2 regions of the Brevundimonas sp. UBA7838 genome follow, and region 1 is predicted to be linked to the other one. Evidence: predicted binding sites of a transcription regulator. Region 1 holds the regulator's gene; the other holds the start of a gene.

The links. Region 1 encodes HrcA, which represses chaperone genes, less so after heat shock. Its sites were predicted from a motif close to GTTAGCANTCNNNNNNNNNGANTGCTAAC; they were not measured.
Region 2: a site for HrcA is predicted at 8,014-8,042, ahead of groES (co-chaperone GroES). Genes of this name have one in related genera too.

What each region holds. Positions count from the first base shown of each region.
Region 1 covers NZ_DLTK01000072.1:55,299-66,140, forward strand. The annotation lists gene B3T77_RS05950 (glycosyltransferase family 4 protein) at 1-7, shown strand, start outside; gene B3T77_RS05955 (phosphomannomutase/phosphoglucomutase) at 18-1,517, shown strand; gene B3T77_RS05960 (DUF6894 family protein) at 1,588-1,851, shown strand; gene B3T77_RS05965 (Crp/Fnr family transcriptional regulator) at 1,848-2,591, shown strand; gene B3T77_RS05970 (Crp/Fnr family transcriptional regulator) at 2,644-3,312, shown strand; gene glmS (glutamine--fructose-6-phosphate transaminase (isomerizing)) at 3,273-5,087, opposite strand; gene glmM (phosphoglucosamine mutase) at 5,249-6,595, shown strand; gene B3T77_RS05985 (hypothetical protein) at 6,592-7,053, opposite strand; gene rph (ribonuclease PH) at 7,118-7,843, opposite strand; gene hrcA (heat-inducible transcriptional repressor HrcA) at 7,910-9,004, shown strand; gene grpE (nucleotide exchange factor GrpE) at 9,049-9,636, shown strand; gene B3T77_RS06005 (S8 family peptidase) at 9,661-10,842, opposite strand, start outside.
Region 2 covers NZ_DLTK01000002.1:10,510-21,351, forward strand. The annotation lists gene B3T77_RS00100 (M1 family metallopeptidase) at 1-1,654, shown strand, start outside; gene B3T77_RS00105 (DUF488 family protein) at 1,657-2,088, opposite strand; gene B3T77_RS00110 (complex I NDUFA9 subunit family protein) at 2,204-3,181, shown strand; gene recQ (DNA helicase RecQ) at 3,267-5,144, shown strand; gene B3T77_RS00120 (hypothetical protein) at 5,151-5,627, opposite strand; gene pgi (glucose-6-phosphate isomerase) at 5,727-7,334, shown strand; gene B3T77_RS00130 (hypothetical protein) at 7,394-7,816, opposite strand; gene groES (co-chaperone GroES) at 8,115-8,402, shown strand; gene groL (chaperonin GroEL) at 8,456-10,102, shown strand; gene B3T77_RS00145 (glycosyltransferase family 2 protein) at 10,323-10,842, opposite strand, start outside.

The sequences.
Region 1 (10,842 bases):
CGCCTGAGCCGCACAAAATGCTCAAGCCCAGGCAGGACCTGAAGCCGAATAGCGCCGATTACGAAAACCTGGCTTTCGTGAAGCCGACCGGTTTCCGCGAATATGATGCACGCTGGATCCTGGAGAAAGAGATCAACCTTCTCGGCATCCAGGCTTTGGGCATTGGCCTGGCCACCTATGTCCACGAGATCGGCGTCGCGCCGAAGATCGTCACTGGCCATGACTTCCGCGGCTATAGCCTCAGCGTCAAACAGGCCCTGATCCTGGGGCTGCTGGAAGGCGGGATGGAGGTTCTGGACGTGGGCCTGGCCTTGTCGCCGATGGCCTATTTCGGGCAGTTCGAACTGGGTGCGCCGTGCGTCGCCATGGTGACGGCCAGCCACAACGAGAATGGCTGGACCGGGGTGAAGATGGGGGCGAACAAGCCCCTGACCTTCGGCCCCGACGAGATGGGCCGCCTGAAAGAGATCGTTTTGAACGGCGAGGGCGTGGCCCGCCCCGGCGGCAAGCTGGCGCGCGTCGATGACTTCCGCGAAACCTATGTGGCCGACGTGGCGTCAAAGGTTCAGATCAAGCGGCCGTTAAAGGTGGTCTGCGCCTGCGGCAACGGCACGGCAGGCGCCTTTGCGCCCGACGCCTTGCGCCGGATGGGCGTCGATGTGATCGAGATGGACACCGACCTCGACTACACCTTCCCCAAATACAATCCGAACCCGGAAGATCACGCCATGCTGGTGCAGATGACCCAACGGGTGCGTGAGACGGGCGCCGATCTGGCCCTTGGCTTCGACGGCGACGGCGACCGTTGCGGCGTGGTGGACGACACGGGCGAGGAAATCTTCGCCGACAAGATCGGCCTGATGCTGGCCCGCGACCTGTCCAAGGTCTATCCGGACAGCACCTTTGTCGTCGATGTGAAGTCGACCGGCCTCTACAAGACCGATGAGATCCTCAAGGCCAACGGCGCCGAGGTGGTCTACTGGAAGACGGGCCACTCCTATATCAAGCGCAAGACCGCCGAACTGGGCGCACTGGCCGGCTTCGAGAAGTCAGGCCACTTTTTCATGGCCGGCGATCTGGGGCATGGATATGACGACGGCCTGGTCGCGGCCGGCGCGGTTCTGGCCATGCTGGACCGCAATTCGGATAAGAAACTCAGCGAGCTGAAGTTGGCCCTGCCCGACGCCTGGACCAGCCTGACCATGTCGCCCCATTGCGACGACGAGCTGAAGTACGCTGTGCTGGAGCGGATCGTGAAGGAATACTCCGACCTGGCCGAAGCGGGCGGCGAGATCCTGGGCCGCAAGATCCTTGAGGCCATCACCGTCAACGGCGTGCGGGTTCACCTGGAAGACGGATCCTGGGTGCTGGTGCGCGCCTCGTCCAACAAGCCGGAACTGGTGGTGGTGGTCGAGAGCATGCGGTCGGAAGACGACATGCGCGATCTCTTCCGCAAGGAGATCAAACCCCGCCTGGCCGCCTATCCGGAAATCGGCGCCTTTAACCAGGAAATCTGAAAGATCACAGAGGGCTGAACCAATCGGCCCCGTGACCGCTTCCTCCCTCGGCTGCTGCCAGGAGGAAAGATTGCCGCGCTACTTTTTCCATACCCAGAACGGCGACTGCATCCGCGACGACCAGGGCGAGGAGCTGAAGAGCGTCGATGCCGCCAGAGAGGAGGCCGTCGCCGTTCTAGGCGAAATCCTGCGTTATCGTGGAGCCTCCTTCTGGACGACCCGCGCCTTCAGCGTCATCGTCACGGATGCAGACGGTCAGACGGTCGTCAGCGTCACCGCAGCCGCTTCCGACGATGCGCCTGACGGCTGGAGCCTGATGGAAAGCGCCCAATGAGCAGACTTCAAGCCGCGCCCAAGATCACGACCCTGGTCGAGAAACTGTCCCTGCGCGATCGCATCTCTCCCGAAGAGATCGAGGCCCTACAGAAAGCGCTGGAGCCGCCCAAAACCGTCTCCGCCGGATCCGATATCGTGCGCGAGCACACCCGCCCGCTTCACAGCACCCTTCTGATTTCGGGCTTTTCAGCGCGTTATTCCGCGCTGGAAGACGGGGCGCGTCAGATCACCGAGATCAATGTCTCCGGCGACTTCATCGACCTGCACAGCCTGTTGATGAAGCAGATGGATCACGGCGTCGTAGCCCTGACCGACTGCGTGATTGCAGAGGCGCCGCACAGCGGCTTGATCGACATCACCGAGCGACATCCACACCTGAGCCGACTGCTTTGGCTGGACACCATCATCGACGCCGCCATCCATCGACAATGGCTGGTGGGCATGGGCCGACGTAGCGGTCTGGGCCATCTGGCGCATCTGGTCTGCGAGCTTTATCTGCGGCTCCAGGCCGTGGGCCAGACGGGCGATCTGACCTTCGAACTCCCGCTGACGCAAACGACGCTGGGTGATGCGCTCGGCCTTTCGACTGTCCATGTCAGCCGTCTGATTTCCGAGCTCCGCAGCGAAGGTGTCGTCGCCTGGGCGGGTGGGCGGATCGATATTCTCGACTGGCGTCGCTTGGCCGAGATCGCTGAATTCGACCCCACCTATCTGCGCTTGCAATCAGAGCCCGTCTGATCGCTTAACGCATGTTATCGCACACACCGGCGATCGGCCGTCTAGACGGGGCATGTCCCAGTCGAACCTCGCGCACGTTCTGTTGTCTGCCCTCGCAGTTCAGGGCCGGGACGAAGGCGACGCCTTCTTCGCCGAGGCTGGTGCGCGAACCTCAACCACACAGAATGGCGAAGCTGTCGTCACGCTGATTTTGTCCGGCGTTTTGGCGCGGATCGGGCTCGACGGCGCTCTGTCGCATGGGCTGGCGTCCAGCGACGACGTGATCAACTTCGATGCTGTATTGGGCGGGGGTGAGCCAGAGTCGGCCGTTTGGCTGACGGCCGGACGATACCTGACCGTCTCCGCTCGCAAGCTGGCGCAAAAGATCGATCGCGACAGTCTGGTCAAGATGGCGTTGATTGATCTTCGCCGTCGCAACATCGCCCTTCAGGCTGAGCTTTCGCGCCACGCCACATTAAAAGTCAGCCAGCGCCTGGCCGCCCTATTGCTCGACGTTCACGACCGACACGGAGGCGACGTCCTTGCTCTACGTCAAACCGAGCTGTCGCATCTGATGGCTGTGCGACGCGCCAGCATATCGACCGCCTGCACCGAACTGTGCGCCGCCGGCGCCGTGCGGCTGCGGCGCGGCGCGATCCAGATCATCGATGTGGTCGCTCTGCGCCGGATGACGGATGCGGCCTATTCGACCGTGACGGACTTGGCCAGGTTGCGGGGCTGATCCACGTCGGTGCCCTTCTGAACGGCGGTGTAATAGGCCAGAAGTTGCACCGGCACAGCATAGACCAGAGGCGCGATCAGCGGGTGACAGTCGGGGGCGTGGATGCGGCGAATGCCGGCGCCGTGCGGATCGGGCGCCTTTTCCGGCGCGATCATGATGACCGGGCCGCCCCGCGCGGCGACCTCCTGCAGGTTGGACGCGGTCTTTTCGAACACATCGTCAAGCGGAGCCAGGGCGATGGTCGGGGTCTCTTCGTCGATCAGGGCGATGGGGCCGTGTTTCAACTCTCCGGCGGCATAGCCCTCGGCGTGGATATAGCTGATCTCCTTCAGCTTCAGCGCGCCTTCCATCGCCAGCGGGAACATGGCCCCGCGCCCCAGGAACAGAACGTCGTCCGCCTTTGACAGATCGTGGGTCACCGCTCGGATGCTGTCGCCCATCGTCAGGGCCTCGGCGATCAGGCGCGGGCTTTCGAACAGAGCCTTGACCAGTTCGGCCTCGTGAGCCGCAGCGATCCGGCCGCGCGCCACGCCCGCCGCCACGGCCAGAGCCAAGAGCGCGGCAACCTGGGCGGTGAAGGCCTTGGTCGAGGCGACGCCGATCTCGGGTCCGGCATGGGTGGGCCACAGGACGGCGGCTTCGCGCGCCATCGAGGACGAGTGAACATTGACGACAGCGGCGGTCTGCAACCCCTGCGCCTTGCACCAAGTCAGACTGGCCAGGGTGTCGGCCGTCTCGCCCGACTGGCTGACGGCGACCGCCAGGGTAGATTTCGAGACGGCCGGCGAGCGATAGCGGAACTCCGACGCGATCTCGACGTCGCAGGGCAGGCCCGCCAGCTTCTCGAAGGCGTAACGGCCGATCTGGCCGGCGTAGAAGGCGGTGCCGCAGGCGACGATCTGGATGCGGTCGATGGCGGCGAAATCGACGGGATTGGTCTTGGCCTTGCCGGTCACCAGGTCGAGATATTCCGACAGGGTGTGCTGGACGCTGTCGGGCTGTTCATGGATTTCCTTCTCCATGAAGTGGCGATATTCGCCCTTCTCGACCATGGCCGATGAGGCCGAGACCTGGACGATGGCGCGTTCGACCGGCTTGCCCGCCACGTCGAACATCTGGGCGCCGGCCTTGGTCACGGCGACGTAATCGCCCTCTTCCAGATAGGAAATCTTCTGCGTGAACGGACCGACGGCCAGCGCGTCCGAGCCCAGATACATTTCGTCCTCGCCCCAGCCGACCACCAGAGGGCTGCCGCGTCGCGCGCCCAGGATCAGGTCGTCCGTCCCGTCGATCAGCACCGCCAGCGCATAGGCGCCGGTCAGGCGATCCAGAGTGGTCTTGAACGCCTCCAGCGGCGCGCGACCCGTATTCAATTCGGCGTCCAGCAGGTGGGCGATGACCTCGGTGTCAGTCTGGCTTTCAAAGACATGGCCTTCGGCGGCCAGCTCGGCTTTCAGCTCGGCGAAGTTTTCGATGATGCCGTTATGGACCAGGGTGACACGACCGGCCTTGTGTGGGTGGGCGTTGGCGGTCGTGGGCGCGCCGTGCGTGGCCCAGCGCGTATGGCCGATGCCGACCGTCGCCGTCATCGGATCCTCGGCCAGGACGGCTTCCAGATTGCGGATCTTGCCCTTGGCGCGGCGGCGCTCGACCGAGCCGTCCACGACGGCGGCGACGCCGGCGGAATCATAGCCGCGGTACTCCAGCCGTTTCAGGCTGTCGATCAGCCGGGGAACGACAGGACCATTGCCGGTAACGCCGATGATGCCGCACATGAGCGAAGGCTCCGAGAAGTCAGGAAAGGGGCGCCGCTTTGCACTGGCGGCGATCCGGGGCTAAGCCACACATCAAGCCCCATCGGCCGTCTATGCAATCTTAAGGCGGGCCGCATCAAAAAAGGGGTTTCGGAACGTTACCCGAAACAAAGGACCGCACCTTGGGCGACAGAAAATATTTCGGCACCGACGGCATTCGCGGGCGCGCCAACACCCATCCGATGACGGCCGAGGTCGCGCTGCGCGTGGGTCTGGCCGCAGGGAAACTGTTTCGCACCGACGACGACCGCCGTCATCTGGTGGTAATCGGCAAGGACACCCGCCTGTCCGGCTATACGATCGAGCCGGCCCTGGTCGCCGGTTTCGCTTCGGTCGGCATGGACGTGCGCACCTTCGGTCCCGTCCCGACGCCCGGCGTGGCCATGCTGACCCGGTCGATGCGCGCCGATCTGGGCGTGATGATCTCGGCCTCGCACAACGACTATGCCGACAACGGGATCAAGCTATTCGGGCCGGACGGCTACAAGCTGTCGGACGAGATCGAGTTGAAGATCGAGGCCATGATGGACCAGGGTCTCGACCAGGGCCTGGCGCCGTCGAACAAGCTGGGCCGGGTCAAACGCATCGATGACGCTCAGGCCCGCTATATCGAGATCGCCAAACAGGCCTTCCCCAAGCGGCTGACGCTGCAAGGGCTGCGCATCGCCGTCGATTGCGCCAACGGCGCCGGCTACAAGGTCGCGCCGACCACCCTGTTCGAACTGGGCGCCGAGGTGTTCCCCGTCGGCGTGACCCCCAACGGAACAAACATCAACGCCGAGTGCGGCTCGACCCATCCGGCGACCCTGGCCGATGCAGTCAAACGCTACCGCGCCGATATCGGCATCGCCCTGGACGGCGACGCCGACCGGCTGATCATCTGCGATGAGACAGGCCGGGTCGTGGACGGCGATCAGATCATGGCCCTGGTCGGGCTGGACTGGGCCAGGCGCGGCCTCCTGACCGGCGGGGGCGTGGTGGCCACCGTCATGTCCAACCTGGGGCTGGAGCGAAGACTGAAGTCCCAAGGCCTGACGCTGGAGCGGACCAAGGTCGGCGACCGCTATGTCATGGAAAGGATGCGCGAAGGCGGCTTCAACATCGGCGGCGAACAGTCGGGCCACATCATCCTGCACGACCACGCCACCACCGGCGACGGCCTGATGGCGGCGCTGCAGGTGCTGGCCGTCTTGGTCGAATCCGGCAAGCCGATGAGCGAACTGGCCCGCCAGTTCGAGCCCGTGCCCCAAAAGCTGGAAAACGTCCGCTTCACCGCCGACAAGCCGCTGGAGATCGACACGGTCAAGGCCGCCATCGCCGAGGCCGAAGCGGCCCTGAGCGGTCAGGGACGGCTGCTGGTGCGTCCTTCGGGCACGGAAAAGCTGATCCGCGTCATGGCCGAGGGCGACGACGAAGCGCTGGTGAAGCGGGTGGTGGCCGATGTGGCGGGCGCGGTGCGCTCAGCCTAGGGCTTACACGCCGCCGGAGGGTCGCCGTCGCGTTCCCACAGTTTGCAGGACCGGTCGATCTCCCCCTGGATCAGATCGCAGGGGTTGGCGGCGTTGCAGGGCGGGCGGGTCGCCGGGCTGACTTGGATGCAGCGCTCGACCAGCCGGGCCGAGGCGGCGGCGCCTATGGCTTCGCGGCAGGGGACCTCGCTGACCGGAACCGGCTGAGCGGGCATGTCGGGATCCTCGGGAATGCTGGCCTCGACGTCCTCGGCCGGTTTGGTCGCTTCCTTCTCCGCAGCCGCCGGCTTGGCGGGCGGGGCAGGCGGCGGGGCGTCGGGCGCCAGTGGAACCGCGTCGATGACGTTGCTGCTTGCCGCCGTGTCTCCGGACGCAGGCTGATCGACTGGATCAGCGCGGTGACATCCGGCCATCAAGAGAACGGAGGCGGCCATTGAAAGCCAGGGGGATCGACGCATCGACTTGTCTCCGGTCAGGACTGACCGAACGAGGATGCCCGTCCGCGCCTCGAGGTGAAACCCCCTATCGCTTCACCGCCGCCAAGGCCGCCTTCTGCAGGGCGAACAGTTCGGTGCAGCCGATCTCGGCCAGCGAGAAGAGCCGGTCGAACTCGGCGCGTGAGAAGCCGCGCTTCTCGCCCGTGGCCTGGACCTCGACGATCTGGCCCGAGCCGGTCAGGACGAAGTTCGAATCCGTCTCGGCCTCGGAATCCTCTTCGTAATCCAGGTCCAGCACCGGCACGCCGTCGCAGATGCCGCACGACACGGCCGCCACCTGATCCGTGATCGGGTCGGCCTTAAGCACGCCCTCGTCGCGCAGATGGTTCAGGGCCAGGCTCATGGCGACCCAGGCGCCGGTGATCGACGCCGTGCGGGTGCCGCCGTCGGCCTGGATGACATCGCAGTCGATCAACACCTGGCGTTCCCCCAAGGCCTTGAGGTCCACCACGGCGCGCAGGGAGCGGCCGATCAATCGCTGAATCTCTTGCGTGCGGCCCGACTGTTTGCCGGCGGCGGCTTCACGACGCCCGCGCGTGTGGGTGGCGCGGGGCAGCATGCCGTACTCAGCGGTCACCCATCCCTGGCCCGTGTTGCGCATCCAGCCCGGCACCTTGTCCTCGATCGAGGCGGTCACCAGCACCTTGGTGTTGCCGAAGCTGATCAAGCACGAGCCCTCAGCATAACGGTTGACGCCGGTCTCGATGGTGACGGGACGCAGTTGATCGTCGGTGCGTTGCGAATGGCGCATGAAAGGGATCCTTGGAAGTCTGACCTTGGAAGCTGTGGCGGCGGTGCTTATCCTGAAACCGTGAGCCTGTATGCCCCGAAAAACCCGCCGTTCGACGCCGGCCAGTCCCTCGCGGGTTTGGCGGGGCTGGATGCGCGGGCGCGCGACATCTTTCGTCGCATCGTGGAAAGCTATCTGGAGACAGGCGAGCCGGTCGGGTCGCGGACCCTGTCGTTGGGCGGCATCGCCCTGTCGCCTGCCTCAATCCGCAACACGATGCAGGATCTGACCCTTGCGGGCCTGCTGGCGGCGCCCCACACCTCGGCCGGGCGGATTCCCACCCACGCGGGCCTGCGCCTGTTCGTCGATGGCCTGCTGGAAGTCGGCGACCTCACCAAGGAAGAGCGTCGCGAGATCGACGGGCGGCTGGCGGGGCGCGGTCGGAACTTCGAGGCGGCGCTGGATGAGGCCTCCAACCTGCTGTCGGGCCTAGCCGGCGGCGCCGGCGTTGTCTCTAGCCCAGTGCGCGATTCCGGCGTCAAACATGTCGAGTTCGTCGCCCTGGGCGGCGATCAGGCCCTGGCGGTCATCGTCGCTGACGACGGCACGGTCGAAAACCGTATCATGACACTTTCGGCCGGCGTCACGCCTTCGACTCTTGTCGAGGCCTCCAACTTTCTGAACGCCCGCCTGCGCGGCCGCCCCTTCGCCGACGCCAAGCGGGAGATGACCCAAGAGCTGGAAATCGCACGGCGCGAATTGGACCAGACCGCCGCGCGCCTGGTCGAGGACGGATTCGCTGCATGGTCAGGCGGGCACGATCGCGAGCGCGCCCTGATCGTGCGGGGTCGCGCCAACCTGCTTCAGGACCGGGAAGGCCTGGCCGATCTGGAGCGGGTCCGCGTCCTTTTCGATGATCTGGAGCAGAAGGAACAGCTGATCGGCCTGCTGGACGGCGTCGATGCGGCCCAAGGCGTGCGCATTTTCATCGGCGCGGAGACACGGTTGTTTTCACTTTCGGGTTCCGCCGTGATCGCGGCGCCCTATATGAGCGGCCAACAGCGGGTTCTGGGCGCCATCGGCGTCATAGGCCCCGCAAGACTGAACTACGCCCGTGTCATTCCGTTGGTGGACTATACCGCCCGGGTGCTGGGCCGGATGCTGGACGGGAACGACAAGTGAGCGACAAGCCCCTTAACGACGAACTGAACGCCGTGGACGCCGACATGGCCGAAACTAACGCCGAACATGGCCTGGACGCCCATCCGTCAGACGATCTGGCGCCTCTGGACGCTGTGATCGCCGAGCGTGACGAATGGAAGGACCGCGCCCTGCGCGTCGCCGCCGAGATGGAGAATCTGAAGCGCCGCTCGGAGACGCAGCAGAACGACGCCCGCGCGTTCGCGATCCAGCGCTTCGCCAAGGACTTGCTGGGCGTCGCCGATAACCTAGAACGCGCCCTGATGGCTGCGCCCAAGGACGCCGAGGGCGCGACCGCCGGTCTGGTGACCGGCTTGGAACTGACGCAGAAGGCCCTGCTGCAAGCCTTCGACGCCAACGGCCTGAAGCGCGTCGCGCCCCAGGCCGGCGAGGCCTTCAACCCGCATCTCCACCAGGCGATGATGGAACAGCCGTCCGAGACCGTGCCCGGCGGATCGGTGATCCAGACCATGCAGTCCGGTTTCGAACTGTTCGGCCGCACCGTGCGCCCCGCAATGGTCGTCGTCGCCGCCAAGGGATCCGGCGCCCAGGCTCCCAACCCCTATGGCGCCGCCCCCGCCGCCGACGGTCAGGCCTTCGACGGCAAGGCCTGATCCGCAGTCGTCAGGCGGCGTCGGTCAGAACTGACGCCGCCAGGCTCCGATCAAGGCGAACTCCGGCGGCGCGTCTGCGACATGGCGCGGCTCGCGGCTGGCGACCGCTTGCAGCGTCATGCTGGACCCATCCCACAGCCGACGTTCGCCACCGAGGATGAAGTCGATCTGGCGGCCGCTGGGCGTCGCCGAGAAGCTGCGGCGCGAATAGGTCAGCGGATCGAAATATTCGACAGGAACATCCGCCAGCATGGCCGAGAAGGTTCCGCGCTCGATCCTGAGCGGCTGAGCCAGGGTGAAGCTGATCCGGTCGCAGATCATCGAACAGCCCGTCAGCAGGCCCAGACGCCAGTTCGAACTGATCGCCGCCTGATCCATCGACAGGAACCGACCCTCGACTTGGGTCGACCCCATCCCCGCCTCGCCAACCAGGCGCAGGCCCGGCCGCAGGGTCCAGTCGCCGCCCAGCGCATAGAAGCTTGTTCGTGACGGCAGAGCGAAGTCGGACCCACCCGGCAGGAAGGCGCCCAAGGGTCCGAGACGTTCATCCAGGGCGCCGACGCTGAACGACAGACCGCCCTCCGCTCCGCGCCATCCGATCGCCGCGCGACTATAGGTCGAGGCGTCCTGCTCGACACGACGCAGCGGCATCCGGCGATCGCCGCCGCCGCTTTCGCCCGAGACCGTCACCGCGCCGAACCGCAGGGCGCCCCGCACGGCGTGGTCGGCCTGGGCCAGGGCGGCGAAACCGTCGCCCGCCGCACCGTTGAACGGCGATGTCGCCCCGCCCTTTCCTTGCCAGACCGAGAAATTCATCCGACCCGTGGCGACATCCAGCATCGCCTCCTGCCGCGGCTCGTCCCCCATCCAGGGCGCATCATAGAGATCGTGACGAGGCGCGATCGGGTCAGGTCGGGCGCTGGGTTGGGCCGCGATCAGGTTCAATCGACCGCCGCCCGGCAGAGCCAGGCTGGTTGTCGCTGTGGTGTTCTGCTCGAACGGCGCCGCCTGATAGGATCGGCTGGGCGCAGTCGGATAGGCGCCGCCCAGTTGGACGGCGAATATCCGATCGTAAGCGTCGTAAAGCACCGTATTCAGCGCCGTCTGCCGACCGAATGCGTCCCCGAACGCCGCGCCGACGAAGCTGCCCGGTTCGCTCATGCTGACAATGAAACTCCCGTCAGCCATCGGCGTCGAGGTCGTCCC
Region 2 (10,842 bases), on a different contig from region 1:
CATTCAGGACGTGCGCGACGCGGCGGGTCAGCCGCTGCGCTATGTCGTTGGCGACAACGACGCCGTCCTGGGCCAGCCGCTGACGGTCTATTTCCCGGCCTTCGCCGCCAATGAGCGACGCAAGATCACCATCCGCTATTCGACCCGTCCGAATGCGGCGGCCCTGCAATGGCTGAACCCCAGCCAGACGGCGGGTGGACAGAAGCCCTATCTGTTCAGCCAGGGCCAGGCGATCCTGACCCGCACCTGGGTGCCGACCCAGGACAGCCCCGGCATCCGCCAGACCTATTCGGCCCGCATCACCGCGCCCGAAGACCTGACGGTGGTCATGAGCGCCGATCACCTGACGCCCAACGGCGAGCGGGCCGCAAACGGGATGAAGACCTGGCGCTTCCGGATGGACAATCCGATCCCGCCCTATCTGATCGCGCTGGGCGTTGGCGATATCGCCTTTGCGCCGTTCGACGGCCGCACCGGGGTCTGGACCGAGCCCAGCCGCCTGCGCGCCGCCCAATCGGAACTGGAGCCGACCGCCCAGATGGTGACGGCGGCCGAGAAGCTGTACGGCCCCTATCGCTGGGGCCGCTACGACCTCCTGGTCCTGCCGCCCTCCTTCCCGTTCGGCGGGATGGAGAACCCGAAACTGACCTTCGCCACCCCGACCATCATCGCCGGGGACCGTTCGCTGGTTTCGCTGGTCGCGCACGAACTGGCGCACTCCTGGTCGGGCAATCTGGTCACGAACGCCACCTGGGACGACTTCTGGCTGAACGAAGGCTTCACCGTCTATTTCGAGAACCGGATCATGGAGTCGGTCTATGGCCATGACCGCGCCATGCAGGAGCAGGTGCTGGGCTGGGACAGCCTCCAGGATACGCTGAAGTCCCTGCCGGCGGCGGACACCCGCCTGCACCTGGACCTGAAGGGCCGCGATCCCGACGACGGCATGAACGATATCGCCTATGAGAAGGGCGCCCTGTTCCTGCGGACCATCGAACGCACCGTCGGGCGGGATCGGTTTGACGCCTGGCTGCGCGGCTATTTCGATCGCAACGCCTATCGCCCGATGACCACGGCCATGTTCCTGCAAGACATCCGCGACAACCTGATCAAGGGCGACGCAGAGCTGGAAAGCCAGTTGCAGATGGACGCCTGGGTCTATCAGCCCGGCCTGCCGTCCAACGCCGTCGCGCCGGTGTCCCACGCCTTCGAGCCGGTGGATGCGGCCGCCGTCGCCTTCTTCAAGGACAAGGGGCCGGCCTCGGCCATTCCGTGGGCGGACTGGAACACCCAGCAGCGGCAGCGCTTCCTGGGCTGGCGTCCCGAGGGCCTGCGGACGGGCGCCGACTGGCTGACGAATGCGCAACTGGCCGATCTGGAGCGGACGCTGAACCTGGCGAACGAAGGCAACGCCGAACTGACCTTCGCCTGGCTGCAGATCGCCCTGGCCCATCGCTATCAGCCGTCGGTCGCCACGGCCGAGAAGTTCCTGACCAGCCAAGGTCGTCGCAAGTTCGTCCTGCCGCTGTTCCAGACCCTGTGGAACGAGGGCGACTGGGGCCGCGCTAACGCCCGTCGCATCTACGCCGAGGCCCGGCCGCTCTATCACCCGGTCACCAGCGGTTCGGTCGATCAGCTGGTCGGAAGGCCATAAGCCTAGAGGTCCACGACCGCCACGCCGGTTTCCGCCGACAGCCGTTCCGCCAGGACGGCCCGGTGGCAGCCGGCGTGGTCGGCCTCGAAGCACAGCAGGGCGACGGGTTTGTCGGCCGCCAGCGCCTTCAGCCGCTCGTATTCGATCTTCGCCTGGGGCTCGGCCAAGTGATCGGCGAAAATGGCGCGCATCTCGTCGACACGGCCCTTGCGCGCCGCGTCACGTCCCGCCTTGGGCGTGCCCAGCCCGCGCAGGTGGACATAGTCGATCCCTTCGACCTTCAGGCTCTCGCCCAGGATCGTCTTAGAAAAGCCGGCGCGGCGGGATGCGGCGACCGCGCGGACATCGACCAGGGTCTGCACGCCGGCCGTCTTCAGCCGCGCGATGACGTCGGCCTGGGTCGCGCCCTCGTAGCCAATGGTGAAAAGCTTCATTCGCCTCAGATGGGCGGCCGCGCGTCGAACGCCAGCGTGACCGTGAAGGCCCGCGTTGCGGTGCGGCGCCCTATCGTCTATCCCGCCGAAACGGATTTCGACTGGAGCTTTCCCCATGGCTGACCTCGCCCCCGGCGTCGTGACCCTCTTTGGAGGTTCGGGCTTTATCGGGTCGCAGGCGGTGCGCGCCCTGGCGCGTCGCGGCTGGCGCATTCGGGTCGCCGTGCGCAACCCGGTCCTGGCGATCGAAATCCAGCCGCTGGGCGATCCCGGCCAGATCCAGTTCATGCGCTGCGACATCACCAACCCGACGGATGTGGCGCAGGCCGTGCGCGGCGCGGACGCCGTCGTCAACTTGGTCGGCGTGCTGCATGACGCAGGCGGCAAGCGCGGCTTCGACGCCGTTCATACCGAGGCGGCCAAGACCATCGCAGAGGCCGCAAAGGCGGCGGGCGTTGAGCGCCTGGTGCAGATCTCGGCCATCGGCGCCGACGCCGCCAGCCCTTCGGCCTATGGTCGCACCAAGGCCCAGGCCGAGGCGGCCGTTCGCGCCGTCTATCCGGATGCGGTGATCCTGCGTCCGTCGCTGGTCTTCGGCGCGGGCGACAGCTTCCTCAATCGCTTCGCCGCCATGGCGACGATGGCGCCGGCCCTGCCGCTGATCGGCGGCGGCGAGACCCGGTTCCAGCCGGTCTATGTCGGCGATGTCGCCGAGGCCATCGCGCGCGGCGTGACCCGCGCGGACGCCGCGGGCCGCACCTATGAACTGGGCGGGCCGAGCCTGTACACCTTCCGGGAAGTGCTGGAGTTGGTGCGTCGCGAAACGGGCCGTGACCGGATGCTGGTTTCGGTGCCCTTCATCGTCGCCAAGCCCCTGGGTTCGCTGCTGCAACTGAGCCGGTTCGTCGGCCTGACCCCGCCGCTGACGCGCGATCAGGTGCTGATGCTGGAGAAGGACAATGTGGTCGCCGCCGATGCGTTCGGCCTCAGCGATCTGGGCATCGAGCATCCGGCCGGCATGGCGGCGATCGCCCCGTCCTATCTGTGGCGCTACCGCGTCGGCGGCCAGTTCGCCGAAGCGCCCGCCCACTAAAATCTTCCCCCTATGACGTCGTCGCCGGTCGCCATCGCGGCCGGCGGCGCCTTCTGTTCGGGAACAAAGAGTGCACAGCTTAAGGATGCCGGCCGCGCGCCCCCAATTCTCCCCAACCGATACGCCTGACCTGAGCGACGCGCGGGCGCTGTTGGCGCGTGTGTGGGGTCACGCCGACTTCCGGGGGCTGCAGGGGCGGGTGGTCGAGCAGATCCTGTCGGGCGGCGATGTGCTGGCGGTCTTGCCGACCGGCGGCGGCAAGAGCGTCTGCTATCAGATCCCGGCCATCCTGCGCCCCGGACTGGGGCTGGTGGTGTCGCCGCTGATCGCCCTGATGACCGATCAGGTCGAGGCGTTGAAGCAGCAGGGCGTCGCGGCGGCGCGGCTGGATTCCGGGGTGTCGCTGGACGAGCGCTCGGCCATCTGGGCGGCGGCGCGGTCGGGGGATCTGGACCTGCTCTATGTCTCGCCGGAAGGCCTGGCGGCGGGCGCCATGATGGATCGTCTGACCGAACTGCCGCTGAGCCTGATCGCCATCGACGAGGCGCACTGCGTTTCGCAATGGGGCCACGACTTCCGCCCCGATTATCGAAACCTGGGTCTGCTGGCCGAGCGGTTTCCCGATGTGCCGCGCATCGCGGTGACGGCGACCGCCGACGCCCGCACGCGCGACGACATTCTGCGCTCGCTGAGGCTGGAAGAGGCGACGGTCTTCGTCGACAGTTTCGCGCGTCCGAACCTGCAACTTTCGGCAGAGCGCAAGGAGAGCGCGTCTCGGGCCAAGACCGATGCGCGGGTCATCGAACTCGTGCGCGAACGGCGAGGCAAGTCGGGCGTCGTCTATTGCGGCAGCCGCGACGGCTGCGACCGCGTGGCCCAGGCGCTGCGCGACGCCGGGACCAACGCCATCGCCTATCACGCCGGCATGGACACGAAGGAGCGTGACCGCCGGCTGGAACGCTTCCTGGCCGAGGAGGGCGCCGTGATGGTCGCGACCATCGCCTTCGGCATGGGCGTCGACAAGGCCGACGTGCGCTTCGTCATCCACGCCGATCCGCCTGGTTCGCTGGAGGCCTATTGGCAGGAGATTGGGCGCGGCGGGCGCGACGGCGAGCCGGCCGAGGGCATCACCCTGTATGGGCCGTCCGATATCGCCTGGTCCTTGCGTCGGCTGGACAGCCGTCCGATGGCCGAGGAGGTCAAATCGGTCCAGGTGCGCAAAACCCGCCAGCTGTTCGCCATGCTGGACGGCGCCGTCTGTCGCGCCCAGGCCGTGCGGCGATACTTCGGCGAGCATGACGCCCAGCCTTGCGGCGTCTGCGACATCTGCGGCGACCCGCCCCAGCTCTATGATGCGACCGTCCCGGCCCAGAAGGCGTTGGCGGCGGTGCAGCGCCTGGGCGGCAGGTTCGGGAGGGGTCGCGTCGTCGATCACCTGACCGCCCGCACCAAGGACGTGCAGCCGTGGGAGCAGCAACTGTCCACCTGGGGCATCGGGCGCGAGATCTCGCTGAACAGCTGGCGCGAGATCGTCGATCACCTGCTGTTCGAAGGTCTGCTGGCCGAGGATCCCAACGACGGCAAACCGCTCGTCGGGCTGGGCGATTCCGAGGCGGTGCGGGCCGTCTATCGCGGCGAGCGCCAGATCGAGGTGCGTCGCGCGCCGCTGAAGGCCGATACCGCCCCGCGCCGTCGTGACCGATCGGGCGAAGGGCGCAATGCGGCGCTGGAGGCGATGGACGCGGACGTTCGCGCCCGGTTCGAGGCCTTGCGGGCCTGGCGCCGCGACCGCGCCTCGGAACAGCACGTCCCGCCCTATGTCATCTTCCAGGACCGGACGCTGCTGGAGATCGCCCACGCCGAGCCGGGCGACCTGAACAGTCTGGGCGCCATTTCCGGCGTCGGCCAATCCAAGCTGGATCGCTACGGCAAGGGCGTGCTGGAGGCGCTGGCCGCCCTCTAGAAGGCGTCAAACTTCCGGCTTGGGCGGGGCGGAGATGACTTCGACGTTGTCGTTCAGCAGATAGGACAGTTCCGACAGGGCGACCGCGCGTTCGGCCGGGTTGGCGGCGGCCTGAACGGCCTGAACCTTCTTGGGCATGTCCTCGGAAATGCCGCGCAGGATGCATTTCAGATCGCCGTCGGTGCCGCGTTCCTTCAGGATCAGGTGGCCCTGCATATCCAGGGCGGCCAGCTGTTCGGCCTGGGCCTTGAAGCCGGTGAAGGCCTGGCTGGTGAAGAAGGCGGCGTCGTCGGCGGCCTTGGCGGCGGCCCAGCCGTCGACCACGGCCTTCAGGCTGGCCGAGCGCGAGATGATGTCGGCGAACAGCGGCTCACCCGCCACCGAGACCGGCGCGCCGGGCGCGGCGGCCGGCTGTTCGGCGGCGAGGGCGACGGACGGATTGGACATCGCCAGGGCGATCGTGAGAGCAAGGCCGCAGGACATGGAGGTGACTTCCTGTTTCAGCGTCCGCTGGGACGTTGAACCTGAATACGCCCCAGCCGTAAACGAGTGTTTACCCTGTCATTCCCGATGGAGACGACGATGACCCGCGACGCCGCCTGGACCGCCTTCGACCAAGCCGCCGCCGAGGCCGCCTCCGCGCGGATCGTGGACCAGTTCGCCGCCGATCCCGACCGGCTGGCGCGGATGTCGGTCGAGGCGGCGGGGCTCTATCTGGACCTGTCGAAACAGAGCTGGACCAAGGCCGCCTTCGACGCCTGTCTGGACCTGGCGCGCGCCAGCGACGTCGAAGGGCGTCGCGCGGCCCTGTTCGCCGGCGAGGCCGTCAATCTGACGGAAGGGCGGGCGGTCCTGCATCCGGCTCTGCGCGCCGCGCCGGGCGCTGACTTCAAGGCCTTGGGCGAGCCGGTTTCGGCCGAGGTGGACGCCGTGCGGGCGGACATGAAGGCCTATGCCGATGCGGTGCGGTCGGGCGCCGAGGCGGGCGCGACGGGCAAGACGTTCGAGGCCATCGTCCACGTCGGCATCGGCGGGTCGGACCTGGGGCCGCGCGTGGTCTGGGACGCCCTGCGCCCGCTGGACCCGGCCATCGACCTGCGCTTCGTCGCCAACATCGATCCGCGCGACATGGCCGAGGCGCTGACCGGCCTGGATCCCGAGACCACCCTGGTGGTGGTCGTGTCCAAGACCTTCACGACGCAGGAAACCTTGGCCAACGCCGAGGCGGCCAAGGCTTGGCTGGCGGCGTCGCTGCCGGCCGAGGGGATGACCAAACATTTCATCGGGGTGACGGCGGCGCCGGACAAGGCGGCGGCCTTCGGCTGCGGCCGCACCTTCGCCTTCCGGGACTGGGTCGGCGGGCGCTATTCGCTGTGGTCGGCGGTCAGCCTGTCGTGCGGCATCGCCCTGGGCTGGGACGTGTTCGAACGGATGCTGGCGGGCGCCGCCGCGATGGACGAGCATTTCGTGTCGGCGCCGCTGGAGCGGAACGCGCCGGTCCTGTTGGCGCTGGCCCAGGTGTTCAACGTCGATGGCCTGAACCGGCCCGCCCGCACCGTCGCCCCCTACGCCCACGCCCTGCGCCGCCTGTCGTCCTTCCTGCAGCAGCTGGAGATGGAGTCGAACGGCAAGCGGGTGCATCGCGACGGCACGCCGGTGACGCGTCAGACCTGCCCCGTCGTCTTCGGCGAGCCGGGCACCAACGGCCAACACGCCTTCTTCCAGCAGATCCACCAGGGACCGGAGGTGGTGCCGGCGGAGTTCGTGATCGTCGCCAAAACGCATGCGGATGCGCCGGAATCGCCGCTCTGGTCCAACGCCTTGGCCCAGGGCCAGGCCCTGATGCTGGGCAAGACGACCGAGGCCGCCAAGGTCGAGGGGTTGGCGCAAGGATTGTCGGAGCAAGAGGCGACGCGCCTGGCGTCCCACCGCACCTTCACCGGCAACCGTCCGTCGACCGCCATTGTCATGGAGCGGCTGACGGCCGAAACCCTGGGCGCGCTGCTGGCCCTGTATGAGCACAAAACCTTCGTCGAGGGCGTGATCTGGGACATCAACAGCTTCGACCAATGGGGCGTCGAACTGGGCAAGGTCCTGGCCAAGGCGATCCTGAAGGACTTGGACGCGGGCGGCCCCTCGGCGGACCTTGATCCGTCCACTTCGGCCCTGATGCGCCGCCTCATGGGCTGACGCGAAAAGGGCCCGTCCTTGCCGGACGGGCCCTTCCAGTCATCTAAACTGTCGAATGCTTACCAGCGGCGGTCGTAGCGGTAGTCGCGATTGTTGCGATAGTCGCGGCGGTCATAGCGCGAGTCGTAACGGCGGCCGTCGTAGCGGTAGTCGTAGCCCGAGCGGCTGCGGTCGATGCCGTGCTCGCGCTCCCAATGGCCTTGATTACGGTAGCATTGGCCGCCGCGGTAGTATTCGCAGCCCGATCCGCGGTTGGAGGCCACCGCGCCCAGCGCCGCGCCGGCAAGCGCACCGCCCGCGATGTAGCTGCCGTCGCCATTGCCATAGATGGCGCCGGCCAGACCGCCCACGGCGGCGCCGATCAGGGCGTTACGGCCGGTGTTGTCGCGATCGCGCGATTGCGCGGAAGCCGGAGCGGCCATCAGGCTCAGGGCCACGACGGGGGCGGCGGCGACCGCAGTGATCTTCAGCAGCTTGGACATTTTGGTCTCCTTGTTTGCTTGCCGATCTGCGTTTCCGGGGCGGGAAGGCATCCAGCGTTGAGGCCTTTCTATCGCTCCCAGTTTGAACGACCCCGGAGGCCGGCATTCATTTTCGGTTCATTTGTCACAGAGAATTCGCGCGGCGATCCATCGCCGCCGCTTGACGATGACCCTGCCTCTGCCTAACTCCCGCTCGCGTTAGCACTCTCGCTGGTCGGCTGCCAAAACGGCGACCGCGATAGCGCCGCACACCGTTTCAAAAACGCCCCGATCCGGGGGTTTTACAGGGAGAAGTCCGATGGCGTTCCGTCCGCTCGGCGACCGCGTGCTGGTCAAGCGCGTTGAAGAAGAATCCAAGACCAAGGGTGGCATCATCATCCCCGACACCGCCAAGGAAAAGCCGCAGGAAGGCGAAGTCGTCTCCGTCGGCCCTGGCGCCCGCGACGACACCGGCAAGGTCAATGCTCTGGAGCTGAAGGCCGGCGACCGCATCCTGTTCGGCAAATGGTCGGGCACGGAAGTGAAGATCGACGGCGAAGACCTGATCATCATGAAGGAATCCGACGTCCTGGGCGTGCTGTCCTAAGCACCCGACGTCAGACGTTCTTCAATCAATCCATATAGATAGGAGCTGCCCGCATGGCCGCTAAAATCGTACACTTCAACACCGACGCGCGCGACAAGATGCTGCGCGGCGTCAACGTGCTTGCCAACGCCGTCAAGGTGACGCTGGGTCCCAAGGGCCGCAACGTCGTGATCCAGAAGTCCTTCGGCGCTCCGCGCTCGACCAAGGACGGCGTGTCGGTCGCCAAAGAGATCGAGCTGGAAGACGCCTTCGAGAACATGGGCGCCCAGATGATCCGCGAAGTCGCTTCGAAAACGAACGACAAGGCGGGCGACGGCACCACCACCGCAACCGTTCTGGCTCAAGCCATCGTGCAAGAGGGCCTGAAGGCCGTCGCCGCCGGCATGAACCCGATGGATCTGAAGCGCGGCATCGACAAGGCTGTCGGCCTGGTGCTGGAAGAGATCAAGTCGAACTCCAAGCCGGTCTCCAACAACTCGGAAATCGCCCAGGTCGGCACCATCTCGGCCAACGGCGACTCGGAAATCGGTGAGCTGATCGCCCAAGCGATGGCCAAGGTCGGCAACGAGGGCGTCATCACCGTCGAGGAAGCCAAGACCGCCGACACCACCGTCGATGTCGTTGAAGGCATGCAGTTCGACCGCGGCTACCTGTCGCCTTACTTCATCACCAACGCCGACAAGATGGAGGCCCAACTCGAAGAGCCGCTCATCCTGCTGTTCGAGAAGAAGCTGACCTCGCTGCAAGCCATGCTGCCGATCCTGGAAGCCGTGGTGCAGTCGGGCCGTCCGCTGCTGATCATCGCCGAGGACATCGAGGGCGAAGCCCTGGCGACCCTGGTCGTCAACAAGCTGCGTGGCGGCCTGCGCGTCGCCGCCGTCAAGGCTCCGGGCTTCGGCGATCGCCGCAAGGCCATGCTGGAAGACATCGCCATCCTGACGGGCGGCCAGGTCATCTCGGAAGACCTGGGCATCAAGCTTGAGAGCGTCACCATCGACATGCTCGGCAAGGCCAAGAAGGTCACCATCACCAAGGACGACACCACCATCGTCGAAGGCGTCGGCGGCAAGGACGAGATCGAAGCCCGCGTGGCCCAGATCAAGCGCCAGATCGAAGACACCACCTCCGACTACGACAAGGAAAAGCTGCAGGAACGTCTGGCCAAGCTGGCCGGCGGCGTCGCGGTTCTCCGCGTCGGCGGTTCGACCGAAGTCGAAGTGAAGGAAAAGAAGGACCGCGTCGACGACGCCCTGAACGCCACGCGCGCCGCGGCTGACGAAGGCATCGTTCCGGGCGGCGGCATTGCTCTGCTGAAGGCCTCCAAGATCCTGGCCGACGTCAAGGGTGACAACGCCGACCAGAACGCCGGCATCGCGATCATCCGTCGCGCCCTGCAGGCTCCGATCCGTCAGATCGCCGAAAACTCCGGCGTCGAAGGCTCGATCGTGGTCGGCAAGGTGCTGGAAAACGGCGACGCTTCGTTCGGCTTCAACGCCCAGACCGAAGAGTACGGCGACCTGGTGCAGATGGGCGTCATCGACCCTGCCAAGGTCGTCCGCACGGCCCTGCAAGACGCCGCTTCGGTGGCCGGCATCCTGATCACGACGGAAGCCGCCGTCGCCGACGCCCCCAAGAAGTCGGGCGGCGCCTCGGCCCCCGACATGGGCGGCATGGGCGGCATGGGCGGCATGGACTTCTAAGTCCAAGCTGACCGACGCTGAAATGCAGAAGGGCGGGACCGCAAGGTCCCGCCCTTTTTGTTTGCGTATCCTCGCTGCGAAGTAGGAGGGGGACCGCGCGTAGCGTGGTGGAGGCTCTTGAAGTCCCGACGGCGATCTGCTGCACGCAGAGATAACCCCTCCGTCACGACGCCAAGAGGCGTCGCGCCACCTCCCCACGAGGTGGGGAGGAGACAGCGTTCTAGAACTCCGAAATCGCGCCCGGCTTACGGGACCGCGTCTTCAGCCACATGACGCCCAGAAGGTCCGAGACCGAGGCGCGCAGGCGGCCCCAGTTGGTGTATTTCGACCGACCGACCTCGCGGTGGCGGTGGTCCACGTCGAGATACTGGTTCTTGAACCCTTCGCGGATCATCAGGGCCGGCAGGTAGCGGTGGATGTGATCGAAGTAGGGCAGGCGCAGGAAGACGTCGCGGCGGAAGGCCTTCAGCCCGCAGCCGGTGTCGTCGGCGTCGTCACCCAGCAGTTTGCGGCGGATGCGGTTGGCCCAGATCGAGGCCTGGCGTTTGGCCTCGGTGTCCTGACGCTTGGCGCGACGGCCGCCGACCAAGCCCACGTCGCCGGGGGCGGACAGAAGCGCATCGACCAGGCGAGGCGCATCGGCGGGCGGGTTCTGGCCATCGCCGTCCATCGTCACCACGACCGGCGCGCGCGCGGCCAGGACGCCGGTTCGAACCGCCCGGCTCTGGCCCGCATTGGTT